One region of the Micromonospora globbae genome, then DNA from elsewhere that is predicted to be linked to it. Evidence: riboswitches for the same ligand, from Rfam matches in the RefSeq annotation. Region 1 holds a riboswitch; the other holds the start of a gene.
What was found. A riboswitch is a leader RNA that binds a small molecule or an ion and turns the genes downstream of it on or off. The one in region 1 is predicted to bind thiamine pyrophosphate.
Positions count from the first base shown of each region.

Region 2: it holds a riboswitch for thiamine pyrophosphate, as region 1 does, so the genes downstream of both, thiE (thiamine phosphate synthase) here and OG994_RS00450 (ECF transporter S component) in region 1, are expected to answer to the same signal.

Region 1 covers NZ_CP108084.1:89,599-97,060, reverse strand. The annotation lists gene OG994_RS00465 (SIS domain-containing protein) at 143-892, opposite strand; gene OG994_RS00460 (hypothetical protein) at 889-1,185, opposite strand; gene OG994_RS00455 (alpha/beta fold hydrolase) at 1,182-2,006, opposite strand; TPP riboswitch at 2,107-2,211, shown strand; gene OG994_RS00450 (ECF transporter S component) at 2,287-2,871, shown strand; gene OG994_RS00445 (ABC transporter ATP-binding protein) at 3,016-4,452, shown strand; gene OG994_RS00440 (energy-coupling factor transporter transmembrane component T family protein) at 4,449-5,249, shown strand; gene OG994_RS00435 (response regulator) at 5,258-5,908, opposite strand; gene OG994_RS00430 (sensor histidine kinase) at 5,905-7,104, opposite strand; gene OG994_RS00425 (hypothetical protein) at 7,259-7,462, shown strand, end outside.
Region 2 covers NZ_CP108084.1:6,315,001-6,322,462, reverse strand. The annotation lists gene thiC (phosphomethylpyrimidine synthase ThiC) at 1-361, opposite strand, end outside; gene thiD (bifunctional hydroxymethylpyrimidine kinase/phosphomethylpyrimidine kinase) at 379-1,164, opposite strand; partial or broken gene OG994_RS29000 (thiamine phosphate synthase) at 1,344-2,072, opposite strand; gene OG994_RS28995 (thiazole synthase) at 2,078-2,857, opposite strand; gene thiS (sulfur carrier protein ThiS) at 2,854-3,054, opposite strand; gene thiO (glycine oxidase ThiO) at 3,045-4,226, opposite strand; gene thiE (thiamine phosphate synthase) at 4,223-4,849, opposite strand; TPP riboswitch at 4,844-4,953, opposite strand; gene OG994_RS28975 (ThuA domain-containing protein) at 5,251-7,462, shown strand, end outside.

The DNA.
Region 1 (7,462 bases):
AGCAACGGCAATGCCCGATCGCCCGTCACGCGAAACCGCCTCACGAAGGCCGACCCGCGGCCCGCCCGGACGCCCGCCGCGTCGATCCGTCACCGCGTCGGGAGGGGATCCCTCCGCTACCGGAGGGATCCCTCCTCGCACGTCAGGCGCCGCGGCGGATGCGGCCGGCGTAGCGGGCCTCCAGGGCGTCGTTGTGCTCGTCGCCGCCGGCGATGTTGGCCGACAGGTAGACCGGGGGCTTCTCCCCCGCGGCCAGCAGGCGGGCCACCACCTCGACGGTGATCTGCTGCCCGAGCAGGGCCGCGGTGATCGACGAGACGGCGCCGACCGCGCCGCCCTCGGGCAGCGGCAGCGTGGCGTCGCCGTACGGGGCGCCGTTGTCGAGCACCACGTCGGCGAAGTCGGCGAGCTTGCGCCCCGACGGGTGGCGGGAGGTCATCTGCCCGGAGTGCTGCGCCGAGGTGATCGCGATCAGCGCGTGGCCCCGGTCCTTGACGACCGACGCGAACTCCACCATGGCGCCGTTGACCCCGGAGTTCGAGGCGAGCACGAAGACGTCCTGCGGGCGGACCGGGGCCAGCTCGTAGAGGCGGTGCGCGACCTGGGGGTCGCGTTCGAGCTTCGGACCGAGCACGTCGGCCGGCTCGCCGCCGTGGAGCACCAGGTCGCGCAGGGCGATCCGGTTGGTCGGGGCCAGCCCGCCGGCCCGGCCGGCGATCTCCATGGCGAGAGCCTCGGAGTGGCCGGTGCCGAACGCGTGCACCACCCCGTCGGCCCGGATCGCGTCGGCGATCAGGTCGGCCGCCCGGCCGACCGCCTCCCGCTGGGTCGTGGCCACCCGGTTCATCGTCTCGGTCACCACGGCCAGGTAGCCCTCGGCGCTCAGCGTCATCGTTCCTCCGTCCGTCGCTTCCCGGTCGGCCGGTCCACCGCGTGGTCGACCGCCGCCCGCTGCCTCGTCGACCGGCCCGTGCCGTCGCCGGCCGGGCCGAACCGGACCGCCCCGGCGTCCTTTACGTGGACGCCGAGCCGGCCGCCGTCGCACCGTACGTCGTCCCACCGCACCCGGTTCCGGCCGCCGTCCGCGGTGGGTGCCGCCCCGCCGGGGCGTACGCCGAGGGCGCGGAGCGGGGCGGCGAGCGACGCGCGGGCGCACGGCCGGGCCGGCGCGGACGCCGCGCTCATGCGCCCGCCCGCGCGAGGATCGCCTCGGCCAGCGCCCCCGGCGCCTCGTCGGGGATCCAGTGGGTGACGCCGGCCAGCTCCACGAAGCGGTAGTCACCGGTCACGTGGGCGGCGCACGCCTCGGCGGCCGTCCGCCCGATCGCGACGTCCCGGTCGCTCCACACGAAGGTGGTCGGCACGGCCACCGGCTCGACCGCCGCCAGGTCCACCCGGGACATCGCCCGGTACCAGTTGAGCGCGGCGGTCAGCGCACCCGGTTCGCGCATCGGGTCGGCGTACCGGGCCACCCGCGCGGCGTCACCCACCCCGGCCAGCATCCGCCGCAGCCCGGCCGCACCCAGCGAGAGCAGCACCTTCTCCGCCGTGCCCGGCTTCCGGAACAGCGTCATGTAGGCGGAACGGGCCTTCTGCTGCGGGTCGGTGGCGAGCGCGTGGGCCATCGCCGCGGGGTGCGGGACCGATACCGCCGTCAGGGTGCGGACCCGCTCGGGGTGCGCGGCCGCCAGGCCCCAGGCCACGATCGCGCCCCAGTCGTGCCCCACCAGGTGCGCGGCCGTCACGCCGAGGGCGTCGAGCACGCCGGCCGCGTCGGCCACCAGCTCCGGGATCCGGTACGCCTCGACCGCGACCGGCCGGGCGCCGGGCGAGTATCCGCGCTGGTCCACCGCGTACGTGCGCAGCCCGGCGGCGTGCAGCGCGGGCACCACGGCGTCCCACTCGCCGGAGTGCTGCGGAAAGCCGTGCAGCAGCAGGACCGGGTCGCCGGCCTCGGGACCGCCCGTGCGTACCTCGAACGTCAGACCCCGCGCGTCGACCCGCATGATCGGCAGCCTACCCACGACCCGGCCGGCCGGTGTGGTCCCGACCGCCCTGCTGGGCCGGTGGGCGGGGTCGGTGCTAGCGTCTGCCCAGAGACAACTTCACATCCGACAGGGGAGCGCACAGCGCTGAGAGTGCGGGCACGCCCGCAGACCCTCGAACCTGATCTGGGTAATGCCAGCGCAGGGAGTTCGGTCGACCTCCAGCCGCGCCGCCGTCCGGGAGTTCCGGGCGCGGCGTGCGTCTTCTCCTGGTTCCTCCGGTTGAACTGGGAGCGATCAGATGAACCACACCGACACCAACCGTTGGCGGACGATCGACATCGTCGTCGCCTCGGTGATCGCGGTCGCCTTCGGCGTCATCTTCTGGGCCTGGGGCCTGCTCTGGAACGGCCCGGCCGACGCCATTCCGCTGCCCGGCCGGGCGGTCCTGTACGGCGTCTGGCTCGTGCCGGCCGTCCTGGGCGGGCTCATCGTCCGCAAGCCGGGCGCGGCCTTCTACACGCTCACGATCGCCGCGCTGGTCTCCGTGGCGCTGGGCAGCAGCTGGGGTTGGACGCTCGTCATCCAGGGCCCGCTGGAGGCGGCCGCCGGCGAGCTGGCCTTCGCGCTGTTCGGCTACCGGAACTTCCGGGCCCCCGTCGCCCTGCTCTCCGGCACGCTCGCCGGCATCGCGGCGGCCCTGTACGACGTCTTCGTCTGGTACCCGGACACCGCGTGGGGCAGCTTCCGGCTGCCGTACATCCTGATCACGGCCGCCAGCTCGCTGGTCGTCGCCGGTGTCGGCGGCCTCGCCCTCACCCGGGCGCTGGTGGGCACCGGCGTCCTGGACCGCTTCCCCGCCGGCCGGGAACGCACGGCGATCTGACGGCCGGCGCAGCCGGGCGCCGCCCGTCCCCCGCCGATCATGAAGTTGTTGCCACGACACGCCGGTGGCCGGAGCAACAACTTCATGATCACGCCACGGGACGGCGGGGCGGCGGGAACGGGGAGAGGGAGGGAGGGGTTTCGGGTGGGGGCGGTGACGCTTCGGGGGTTCGGGTGGCGGCACGCCGGGCGTAAGCGCTGGGCCGTCCGCGGTGTGGACCTGCGCGTCGAGGCCGGCGAGCGCGTGCTGCTGCTCGGCCCCTCCGGCGCCGGCAAGAGCACCCTGCTGGCCGCGCTCGCCGGGCTGCTGCCCGAGGACTCGGGCGAGCAGGAGGGCACCGTCGAGATCGACGGGCTCGACCCGCGCAAGGCCCGGGAACGGGTGGGCATCGTCTTCCAGGACCCGGAGACCCAGCTCGTCATGGCCCGCTGCGGCGACGACGTCGCGTTCGGGCTGGAGAACCGGGGCGTACCCGCCGACGAGATCTGGCCCCGGGTCGACGAGGCCTTGCGCCGCGTCGGCTTCCCGTACGACCGGGACCGGCCCACCGCAGCGCTCTCCGGCGGTGAGCAGCAGCGCCTCGCGCTGGCCGGCGCGCTCGCGCTGCGGCCCGGGCTGCTGCTGCTCGACGAGCCGACCGCCAACCTCGACCCGCCCGGCGCCGCCCTGGTCCGCACGGCCGTCGCCGGTGCCCTCGACGCCGACACCACCCTCGTCCTCGTGGAGCACCGGGTCGCCGAGGCGCTGCCCCTGGTCGACCGGGTGGTGGTGCTGGAGCCCGGCGGCGGTGTCCGCGCCGACGGCAGCCCGGACGAGGTCTTCGGCGCCCACGGCGACGCGCTCGCGGCCGAGGGGGTCTGGGTGCCGGGCCGCACCGTGCCCGCGCGCCGCGGCACCGCGACCCCCGGGGAGGTGCTGCTCACCGCCGACCGGCTCGGCCTGCCACCCCGGCTGGCCCCCACCGACCTTCAGGTACGCGCCGGCGAGGCGCTCGCCGTGCTCGGCCCGAACGGCGCCGGCAAGTCCACGCTGGCGCTGCTGCTGGGCGGCCTGGTGAAGCCCGGAACGGGTACGGTGGCCGCCAGCGCGGCGCTCGCCGGCCGGGACGCCCGCACTCCCCCGCACCGCTGGCGCGCGCCGGCCCTGGCCACCCGGATCGGCTCGGTCTTCCAGGACCCCGAGCACCAGTTCGTCACCGGCACCGTCTTCGACGAGCTGGCGCTCGGGCCGCGGCGTACCGGCCGGCCGGAAGCGGAGGTGCGGTCCACCGTGGACGACCTGCTCGCCCGGCTGCGGCTCACGGCGCTCGCCGGTGCGAACCCGTACACCCTCTCCGGCGGCGAGGCCCGGCGGCTCAGCGTGGCGACCGCCCTGGCCACCGCGCCCCGCCTGCTCATCTGCGACGAGCCCACGTTCGGCCAGGACCGGCGCACATGGCTGGAGCTGGTGGATCTCTTCGCCGACCTGCGCGACGCCGGGCACGGGGTCGTCGCGGTGACGCACGACGCCGAGTTCGTCGCCGCGCTGGCCGACCGGCAGCTCGCCCTGAGCCGCGGGCCGTCGTCCGGGGCGACCCCGTGATCGGCCCGCAGCCGGTCGCCGTCGCCTCGGCGCCGCTGGCCCGGCGCAACCCGGTGGCGAAGCTCGCCGCCGCGCTGCTCTTCTCGGTCGTCCTCATCGCCACGCTCGACCCGGTCGCGCCGGCGATCGCCATCGCGGTCGAGCTGGCGGTGCTGCCGCTGTTCGGCGTCCGCTACCGGGTGCTGGCCCGGCGGGCCTGGCCGTTGCTGGTCAGCGCGGTCGGCATCGTGGTGACGCTGGTGCTCTTCGCGGCCGAGCGCTCCGGCCGGGTGCTGGTCGAGGCCGGGCCGGTCGCGGTCACCTCGGGCGTCCTGCTCACCGCGCTCGGCCTGGTGCTGCGGATGATCGCGGTGGCGTTGCCCGGCGTCATCGTGTTCGCCACCACCGACGCCACCGACCTGGCCGACGCCCTGATCCAGAACGCGAGGGCGCCGGCCCGGTTCGCCATCGGCGCGCTGGCGGCGTTCCGCCTCGTACCGCTGCTCGGGCAGGAGTGGCAGGCGATCAGCATGGCGCGGCGGGCACGCGGCGTCGACGCGGGGCGCAACCCGGTGGCGAAGCTGCGGCTCTTCGTCTCGACCGCGTTCGCCCTGCTCGTCGGGGCGATCCGGCGGGGCACCCGGCTCGCGGTCGCCATGGACGCCCGGGGCTTCGACGCCGGTGTCCCGCGTACGACCGCCCGGCGGCAGCGCTTCACGGCCGCCGACGCGCTGCTGGTGGCCGGCGCGGTGGCGCTGGGGGGCGCCGCCCTGACCGCGAGCATCCTGCTGGGCACGTTCCGCCCGCTCATCGGCTGACCCGCCGGTCACCGCCGCAGCTGGGCCACCCCGCTGCGGTACGCCAGCACCACCGCCTGCACCCGGTCCCGCACCCCGAGCTTGGCGAAGATGCGGTTCACGTGCGTCTTCACGGTCGCCTCGCCGACGAAGAGCTGCTCGGCGATCTCCCGGTTCGACAGGCCGAGCGCCATCATCCGCAGCACCTCGGTCTCCCGCGCGGTCAGCTCCGCGAGGCCCGGGTGCGCCACCACCGACGCCGTGGCCGTGTAGTGGTCGATGAGGCGCCGGGTGATCGACGGGGACAGCAGGGCGTCGCCCCGGGCCGCGATCCGCACCGCCTCGGCCAGCTCGCGGGGCGGGGTGGTCTTGAGCATGAACCCGGAGGCGCCGGCCCGCAGCGCCCGGTAGACGTACTCGTCGAGGTCGAACGTCGTGAGCATGATGACGCGGGTCTCGCCGCGCGCTGCCAGGATCCGCTCGGTGGCCGCGATCCCGTCGGTCGGCGCCATGTGGATGTCCATCAGCACGACGTCGGGCGCGTACCGGGTCGCGAGCTGCACGGCCTCCTCGCCGTCGGCGGCGTCGCCGACCACCTCGAGGTCCGGCTGCGCCGTGAGGATCATGCGGAGGCCGCCGCGCACCAGCGCCTCGTCGTCGGCGATCAGCACCCGGGTCACCGCGTGACCCCCGCCGGGGCGAGCGGGCCGACCGACGCCTCGGCGTCGAACGGCAGCTCGACGCGTACCTCGAAGCCGCCCTGCGGGCGCGGGCCGGCGGTCACCGTGCCGCCGAACAGCTCGACCCGCTCGCGGATGCCGGTGAGGCCGTGCCCCGTGCCGGCGCTGCGGCGGGCCGCGCCGGTCCCGTCGTCGGTGACGCGCAGCCGGAGCGCGTCGGCCGCCACCTCGATCGAGACGCGGACGGCCGCGCCCGGCGCGTGGCGGGCGGCGTTGGTGAGCGCCTCCTGGAGGATCCGGTACCCGCTCACGTCCGCGGCGGCCGGGATCGCGTCGAGGTCACCCGTGACGGCCACGTCGACCTGCCCGCCGGCGAGGCGCACCCCGGTGGCCAACGGTTCCAGCCGCCGCAGCGAGGGCAGCGCCTCCGGGGCCGGCTCGGCGCCGCGGAGGACGACGAGCAGTCGGCGCAGCTCGGTCACCACCTCACGGCCGACGTCCTGCACCGCGTCGAGGGACCCGCGGGCCCGGGCCGCGTCCGAGTCGAGCACCGCCTGCGCCGCGGCGGCCTGCAGCACCATCACCGAGACCCCGTGCGAGACGATGTCGTGCAGCTCCCGCGCCACCCGCAGCCGCTCGTCCGCCCGGGCGGCGGCCTCCCGCTCGGCGGCGAGCGCCACGAGCCGGGCCGCCTGCGCCCGCCGCATCCGCACGGCGTACCCCGGACCGAGCACGGCGAGCCCGACGAACAGGATGAACACCCAGTCGGAGTCGCCGGCCACGGTGTTCTCGATTCCCAGCGGGACGAAGTAGCTCGTTGCGGCGACCGGGAAGGCGGCCCGGCCGCCCAGGGCCACACAGCCGAAGGAGGCGGCGAGCAGCGCCAGCAGCGGCACGACCGGCCACTCCGGCAGGACCGGCGTGAAGCTCTGCGCCGCGAAGCAGGCGCCGGCGAGGACGGCCGCCGCCCGGGGGTACGTCGTGCAGCCGGCCACCGCGAGGCAGTAGCCGACCAGCAGCACGGTCAGGACGGCGAGCCAGCCGGCGGGAAGCGCGGCGAGGTCCGGCCCCTCCCCCTCGACGTAGCCGGCGAGCGGGACGTGGATCTCGGCCAGGCCGAACGCGAGCAACGCGGCACCGGCGAGCGAGGTGACCCCCTCGCGCCACCGGGCCCGGACGGCGAGGGTGGCTGACATGCCGGAAGGGTAGCGACGGCGGGCCCCGTTCCGCGTCCACCCACGGGTGTAGCGACCACCGCCGAGGCTCCACCCCCGGATCAACTTCCGCACCGACGACCCGGCCCGCCGCGGCTCCTAGCGTCCCTGCCACGACTTCGGAAAGGAGCCACCGATGGACGACAGCACCGGACGGGACCGGAGCCGGCGGCTCACGGCGGCCGCCCTGCTCGCCGGCGGCGTCGTGTACGGCGCCGGGAACGCCTTCTACTGGCTGATGTTCCCCGACGACGTGTCCGACACGGCGGAGAACGTGTTGGCGGCCGCCGGGCACCTGGGCGCGTGGCGGTTCGAGACCGTCCTGTTCGCCCTGGCCCAT
Region 2 (7,462 bases), 640 kb from region 1:
GCAGCACCGCCCGGCCGGCCGCGATCTCGTCGCGGACGAACTCCGGCGCCATCCCCTCCCGGATCGCCACGAACTCCATCTCCGGCGTCACGACACCCGCCCGGGCGTACGCGAGTTGTGTGGGCCGCCGGCCGTCCGCACCCGCCAGCGGGGTGCCGGCTCCGCGCACCGGGGCGACGTCGCCCCGCTCGGCGATCCACGGTCCACGCAGCGGCGGCAGCCCGACCTGCGGGTCGGACCCGGGCCCGGAGGTGTCGTACAGCCGCACCGGCGGGTTGTCCCCGGTCAGCGTCACCTCGGCGAACGGCACCCGGACGTCCGGCCGCGACCCTTCCACGTACACCTTGCGTCGTGCCTGCATGACAGCCTCCCTGGTGGTCACCTGGACCAGCCGAAGTGGTCTAGTGGGCCCCGTCCAGCGCCCAGTTCCCAGTGCCGTGCGCCGGTCAGCGCACGGGTCACGTACTCCTTGGCCGCCGCCACGGCGGCCGGCACCGCGTCACCCCACGCCAGCCGCACGGCGACCGCCGCCGAGAACGAGCAGCCGGTGCCGTGGGTGTGCCGGGTGTCCACGCGCGGCGCGCGGAACAGGGTGGTCGTGCCGCCGCCGTGCAGCACGTCCACCGCCTCGCCGCCCTCCAGGTCGCCGCCGGTCACCACCACGTGGGCCGGCCCGTTGGAGGCCAGCGCCGCGGCGGCGGCGACCATCTCCTCGACCGTGGTCACCGGGCGTCCGGTGATGGCCGCGGCCTCCGCGCAGTTCGGCGTCGCCACCTCGGCGTACGGCAGCAGCCGCTCGACCGCGGTCACCACGCCGAGCCGGTGCCCGCTCGTGGCGACGAGCACCGGGTCGACGACCAGGTGCGGCAGCCGGCCGGCCCGGGCGGCGTCGACCACCGCGTCGGCGACGGCCGGTGTGCCGAGCATCCCGGTCTTCACGGCGCCCACCGTGAAGTCGGCCAGCACGCTCTCGATCTGGTCGGTGACGGTGGCCGGGGGCAGCGGCAGGACGGCGTCGACGCCCCGCGTGTTCTGCGCGGTGACCGCGGTGATCACGCTGGTGCCGTACGCGCCGAGCGCCGCGAAGACCTTCAGGTCGGCCTGGATGCCCGCTCCCCCGCCGGAGTCGGAGCCGGCGATGGTGAGGACGGTGCGTGGCGTCATCTCTCCCCCTCGGTCGGTCCCGTCGACGGCTGCTTCTCGGGGAAGGGCTGCGGCCCCCGCGGGGAGGGCTGCGGCCGACCGCGCCCACTCCGGGCGGTCAGGCTTGATCCCTCCGTGGGCGCGGTCGGCCGCAGCCCCGTCGTGGAGACCGTCGTCGGGACGTGCCCGCTTCGCGGTGGTCCGGTGGTCGCCCCGCTTCGGATGGCCTCGCGGGGCATGGCCGCCTCGCGTCGGGTCGCCTCGCGTCGGGTCGCCTCGCGTCGGGTGGCCCTGTCTGCGGCTCTTGTCAGGGTGTGGGCTGCTTCGGTGGGGTCGTCGGCGCGCATGATCGCCCCCAGCACCGCCACCCCGACGGCGCCGGCCTCGACGCAGGCCGCCACCTGGTCGGGGGTCTCGATCCCGCCGAGGGCGAGGGCCGGGACCGGGCTTCGCTCGATCAGCGCGGCGAGCCCGTGCGGGAGCAGGGGCGGGCCGTAGCCGGGCTTCGTCCTCGTCGGGTAGACGGGCGAGAGCGTGACGTAGTCCTCGGTGGACAGTCGGGCCAATTCCGCCTCGTCGTGGCAGGAGCGGCCGACGAGGCCCAGGGGAGGGGGCGGATAGGGGCCGGCGGCGGGCAGGTGGACGGCGTCGCCGTCGAGCGGGTCCGGGCCGGCCACGACCAGGGTGCCGCCCACCTCGGCGAGGATCGGGCGAAGGTCGGCGGCCAGCGCGGCGCGCTCGGCGCGGGGCAGGTCCTTCTCCCGCAGCACCACCCAGCGAACTCCCCCGGCCACCGCCGCGGCGACCACCTGCGGGAGCGGCTTCCGCGCCGCGCGCCGGTCGGTCAGCAGGACGACGCCGGAGGGCCGCGTCGCGATCCCGGTACGAAGGCGCTCCTGCCGGGGCGCTCGGGTACCGAGATCCGGCATTGGCCTCACAGGTCCGGCCTTCCCTCGTCCGGGGTGGAGGCGAGGGCGTGGTGGCGGCGGGGGATGCGGCCCGCGCCGGCGGCGAGCCGGCCGGCCTCGACCGCGTACCGCATGGCCGTGGCCATGGCGACCGGGTCCGCCGCCCGGGTGACCGCGCTGGCGAGCAGCACCGCGTCACAGCCGAGTTCCATGGCCAGCGCGGCGTCCGAGGCGGTGCCGATTCCGGCGTCCAGGATCACCGGCACGTCCACGGACTGCCGGATCAACCGGATGTGGTGCGGGTTGCCGACGCCCAGCCCCGACCCGATCGGCGCGCCCGCCGGCATCACGGCGGCACAGCCGGCGTCCGCGAGGCGCCGGGCGAGCACCGGGTCGTCACTGGTGTACGGCAGGACGGTGAACCCGTCGGCGACGAGTTCCTCGGCGGCGCGCAGCAGTTCCACGCCGTCGGGGAGGAGCGTGCGCTCGTCGCCGATCACCTCCAGCTTGACCCAGTCGGTGTCGAACGCGTCCCGCGCCAGCCGGGCGACCTTCACCGCCTCCACGGCCGTCCGGCAGCCCGCCGTGTTGGGTAGCAGCCGTACGCCGCACCGGTCGAGCAGGTCCAGCAGCCCGCCGCCGGTGCCGGGCGCGGTGTCCACCCGGCGCAGCGCCACGGTGACGAGTTCGGTGCCGGACGCGCGGATCGCCCGTTCGAGCACGTCGAGGTTCGCGGCGCCGCCGGTGCCGAGGATGAGCCGCGAGGTGAACGTCTCCCCGCCGAGCTGGAAGGTCACGCCGCTCACCCGCCCTGCGCGGCGCTGAGCACCTCGACCCGGTCGCCGTCGTGCAGCACCGTGGCGGGCCAGCCGGTCCGTGGCACCACCTCGCCGTTGACCGCGACCGCCAGCCCGCGCTGCTGCGCGGTGACCGTGCGGACCAGATCCGCCACCGTCGCTCCGGTGGGCACCGTCCGGCCGGTGCCGTTGACCGTCAGTTCCACGGGTCCTCCTTGCTCGGTGTCGACCCCTGCGACGCCGGGGGCGTCGGGCCGGGGGCGTCGGCGTCGCCGGCCTCGAACCGGTCCGGCCGGAACGGGCCGAGCAGCGGATCCGGTACGCCGGTGGTCACGAGGTCGGCGATCAGGTCGGCGGTGACGGGGGTGAGCACGATGCCGTGCCGGTGGTGCCCGGTGGCCGCCAGCACGCCCGGTCGGCCGGGCAGCGGGCCGAGGATCGGCGCGTTGTCGGGTGTGCCCGGCCGCAGCCCGGCGGCCGTCTCGACCAGGTCGTACTCGGCCAGTTCGGGGACGAGTTCGACGGCGGCGCGCAGCAGGCGGAGCACCGCCCCGGCGGACACGTCGGTGTCCCGGCGCTCCTCGACCGTGGCGCCCACGACCACCTCGCCGCTGTCGCGGGGCACCAGGTAGACGGACTCGCCGTCGGCGTACCCCCGGACGACGTGCCGGAAGCCCGGCGGCGCCCCGCCGGGCGCGCGGAGCCGGAGCACCTGCCCCTTCACGGGACGGACCGGCAGCCCGGTGAGGGCGGCCGCGCCGCAGCCGGCCGCCACCACGGTGACCACGGCGTCCACGTCGGACAGCCGACGGACCGCCCCGGGCACGAGCACGGCGCCGGCACGCTCGGCGGCGGTGCGCAGCGCGGGCACCAGCAGCCGCGGGTCGACCTGGTGATCGGTGGCGGCGAGCGCGCCGCCCCGCACCCGGGTGGCCAGCGCCGGCTCGCGGTCGCGCAGCTCGGTGGGGCGCAGCGGGGTCACGGGCAGCCCGAGGTCGGCCTGGTACGCCCAGAGCCGCCGCGCCTCGGCCAGGTCGTCCGCCGTCAGGCCGACCATCAGCGTGCCCTCGGTGCGGTAGCCCAGGTCCGCGCCGGTCGCCTCGGCCAGTTCGGCGGCGAAGGGCGGCCAGCGGCGCGCCGACTCCACGAGCAGCGCGGTCAGCTCCCGCTCACCGAAGTACGCCTCGGCGACCGGGGAGAGCATCCCGGCGGCCACGGCCGAGGCCCCCGATCCCGGGGCCGGGTCGTGGACGGTGACGCGGAGCCCTCGGGCGGCGCAGCGCCAGGCGACGGCGAGACCGATGGGCCCGCCCCCGACCACCGCCACGTCCGCCCGGCCCGCACCGCCACCAGGGGTCGACGGGGGCCGGGCGCTCAGCACGTCAGCGCCTCGATCAGCTCGGCCGTGGCACGGGCCGGGTCGGCCGCCGTGGACAGCGCGCCGACCACGGCGACCCCGTACGCGCCGGCCGCCCGCAGCGCCGGCACGTCGGCCGCGGTCACGCCACCGATGGCGACCACCGGCACGTCGACGGCCTCCGCCACGGCCCGCACACCCGCCACTCCGATCGGCGGCGGCAGCCCCTCCTTGGTGGCCGTCGGACGGCACGGGCCGACCCCGAGGTAGCCGGCCCCGGCCGCGACCGCCGCGACCGCGGCGCCCGGTTCCCGGGCCGTGGCACCGAGCACGGCGGCCGGTCCGAGCACCCGCCGTGCGGCGTCGACCGGCAGGTCGTCGGCGCCGACGTGCCCACCGGCGGCGCCGACCGCGAGCGCCACGTGCAACCGGTCGTTGACGAGGCAGGTCGCCCCGTACGGCGTGCAGAGATCGACCACCCGGCGGGCCAGGTCGTACGCCTCGCGGTCGGTCGCGGAGTCCTCGACCCGGACCTGCACCACGAGGTCGGCGCGGGCCACCGGGAGGGCGGCCCGGACGACGGCGAGCGGATCGCGCCCGGGTCGGGTGTCGGTGATGAGATGCAGTCGTCCCAGGGACGGCACGGCAACACTCCTCCCTGCGCCGGCATTACCCGGATCAGGTTCGACGGTCGGGGGCTACCAGCCCCCCTCTCAGCCCGGTACACCGGGCTCCCGTGGGTCACTTGCGGGCTCACCGTACGACAGATCGGGCCGCCCTGCCAAGGTGACCTCGCGGACACCTCCCCCCGGGCGCCCGGGCTGGGCGCTTCATGTGGTCCTGTTCGGATTGTCGCCCGCTGTTGCGAAACCGTTACCAGGCGGCATCTTGCCGGACATGCATCTACCGGCATTAATTTGTTCAGCGAATCGACATAAATGCTCGGTGCGGACGCCATGGCCCGGTGCCCGCGTCGATCCATCCGGGACGGTCTTCGGCGAGCCGGCCCCCGCGATCCCCTGTCCACTGAGACACAGGAGGCGGCGTGTCCCGAACTCGTCGTGCCCGCGTACCCGTCACAGCGACCCTGCTCTCCCTCGCCCTCGCATCCACCACCCTCTTCGGCACCCCGGCCGCCGCGCAGGCGGCACCAGCAGCCGCGCAGGCCGCACCGGTCGGCGGCCCGGCACCGCAGGCAGCCGCGCAAGAAGCGGCGACCCTGGTGACCCAGGCCCTACCCCAGGCGGCGCCCGCCGCCGACGAGCCCTTCTCGGTGCTGGTCTTCTCGAAGACCGCCGGGTTCCGGCACGACTCGATCCCCACCGGCATCGCGGCGATCCAGGCGCTCGGCGCGGAGCACGGCTTCACCGTCGACACCACCGAGGACGGCGGCGCGTTCACCGACGCCAACCTCGCGAAGTACCAGGCGGTGATCTGGCTCTCGACCACCGGCGACGTCCTCGACGGCGAGCAGCAGGCGGCGTTCGAGCGCTACATCCAGGGCGGTGGCGGCTACGTCGGCATCCACGCGGCCTCGGACACCGAGTACAGCTGGGCGTGGTACGGCGACCTGGTCGGCGCGTACTTCGCCAGCCACCCGGCGAACCAGCAGGCCACGGTCAAGGTGGAGGACCACGCCCACCCGGCCACCGCCCACCTGCCGGAGCGCTGGTCGCGCTTCGACGAGTGGTACAACTACCAGTCCAACCCGCGCCCCGACGTCCACGTCCTGGCCAGCCTGGACGAGACCAGCTACTCCCCCGGCGCCGGCGCGATGGGCGCCGACCACCCGATCGCCTGGTGCCACGACTTCGAGGGCGGCCGTTCCTGGTACACCGGCGGCGGGCACACCCGGGAGTCGTACGCGGAGCCGGAGTTCCTGGCCCACCTGCTCGGCGGCATCCGGACGGCGGCCGGCGTCGCCGACGCCGACTGCGGCGCCTCGCTGACCGCGAGCTTCGAGAAGGTCACCCTCGACAGCAACACCAGCAACCCGATGGAGCTGGACGTCGCACCGGACGGGCGCGTCTTCTACATCGAGCGCGACGGCCGGGTGCAGATCGTCAAGCCGGACACCGGCAACACGGTGACCGCCGTCGACCTGGACGTCTTCACCGGCAACGAGGACGGCCTCATCGGCATCCGGCTCGACCCGGACTTCGCCACGAACAACTGGGTCTACCTCTACTACGCCCCCAACGACGGCATCGCCCGCAACCTGCTGTCCCGTTTCACGGTCACCGGTGACACCATCGACCCGGCGAGCGAGAAGCAGGTCCTGCGGGTCGACACGCAGCGCAACACCTGCTGCCACGCCGGCGGGAGCATGGCCTTCGACTCGGCGGGCAACCTCTACCTGGCCACCGGCGACAACACCAACCCGTTCGAGTCGGACGCGTTCACCCCGATCGACGAGCGGCCGGGCCGGGCCGACTACGACGCGCAGCGCACCTCCGGAAACACCAACGACCTGCGCGGCAAGGTGCTGCGGATCCACCCGGAGGACGACGGGACGTACACGGTGCCGGAGGGCAACCTCTTCGCCCCGGGCACCGCGAAGACCCGGCCGGAGATCTACGCCATGGGCTTCCGCAACCCGTTCCGGATCGGAATCGACCCGGCCACGGACACCCTCTACGTCGCCGACTACGGTCCGGACGCCAGCGCCGCGAACCCCAACCGGGGCCCCGAGGGGACCGTGGAGTGGAACATCGTCGCCACGCCCGGCAACTACGGCTGGCCGTACTGCACCGGGGCGAACTACGCCTACAACGACTACCAGTTCCCGTCCGGCCCGAGCGGCGCGAAGTTCGACTGCGCGGCGCCCGTGAACGACTCGCCCAACAACACCGGCCTGACCCAGCTCCCGCCAGCCATCCCCGCCACCGTCGACTACGACTACAGCGGCAACCCCCGCTTCCCGGAGATCGGTGGCGGCGGCGCGCCGATGGGCGGCCCGGTCTACCGGTACGACCCGGAACTCGACTCCGACCGGAAGTGGCCGGCGTACTACGACGGCAAGGCGCTGTTCGGCGAGTGGAACCAGTCGAAGATGTACACGATGCAGCTCACCGGCGACGGCAAGAGCCTCGTGGACATCAACCAGATCCTCACCGGGATGACCATGCTCCGGCCGATGGACTTCGAGTTCGGCCCGGACGGAGCGCTCTACCTCATCGAGTGGGGCAGCGGCTTCGGCGGCAACAACGACAACTCCGGCGTCTACCGCATCGACTACATCGCCGGTGACCGCGCGC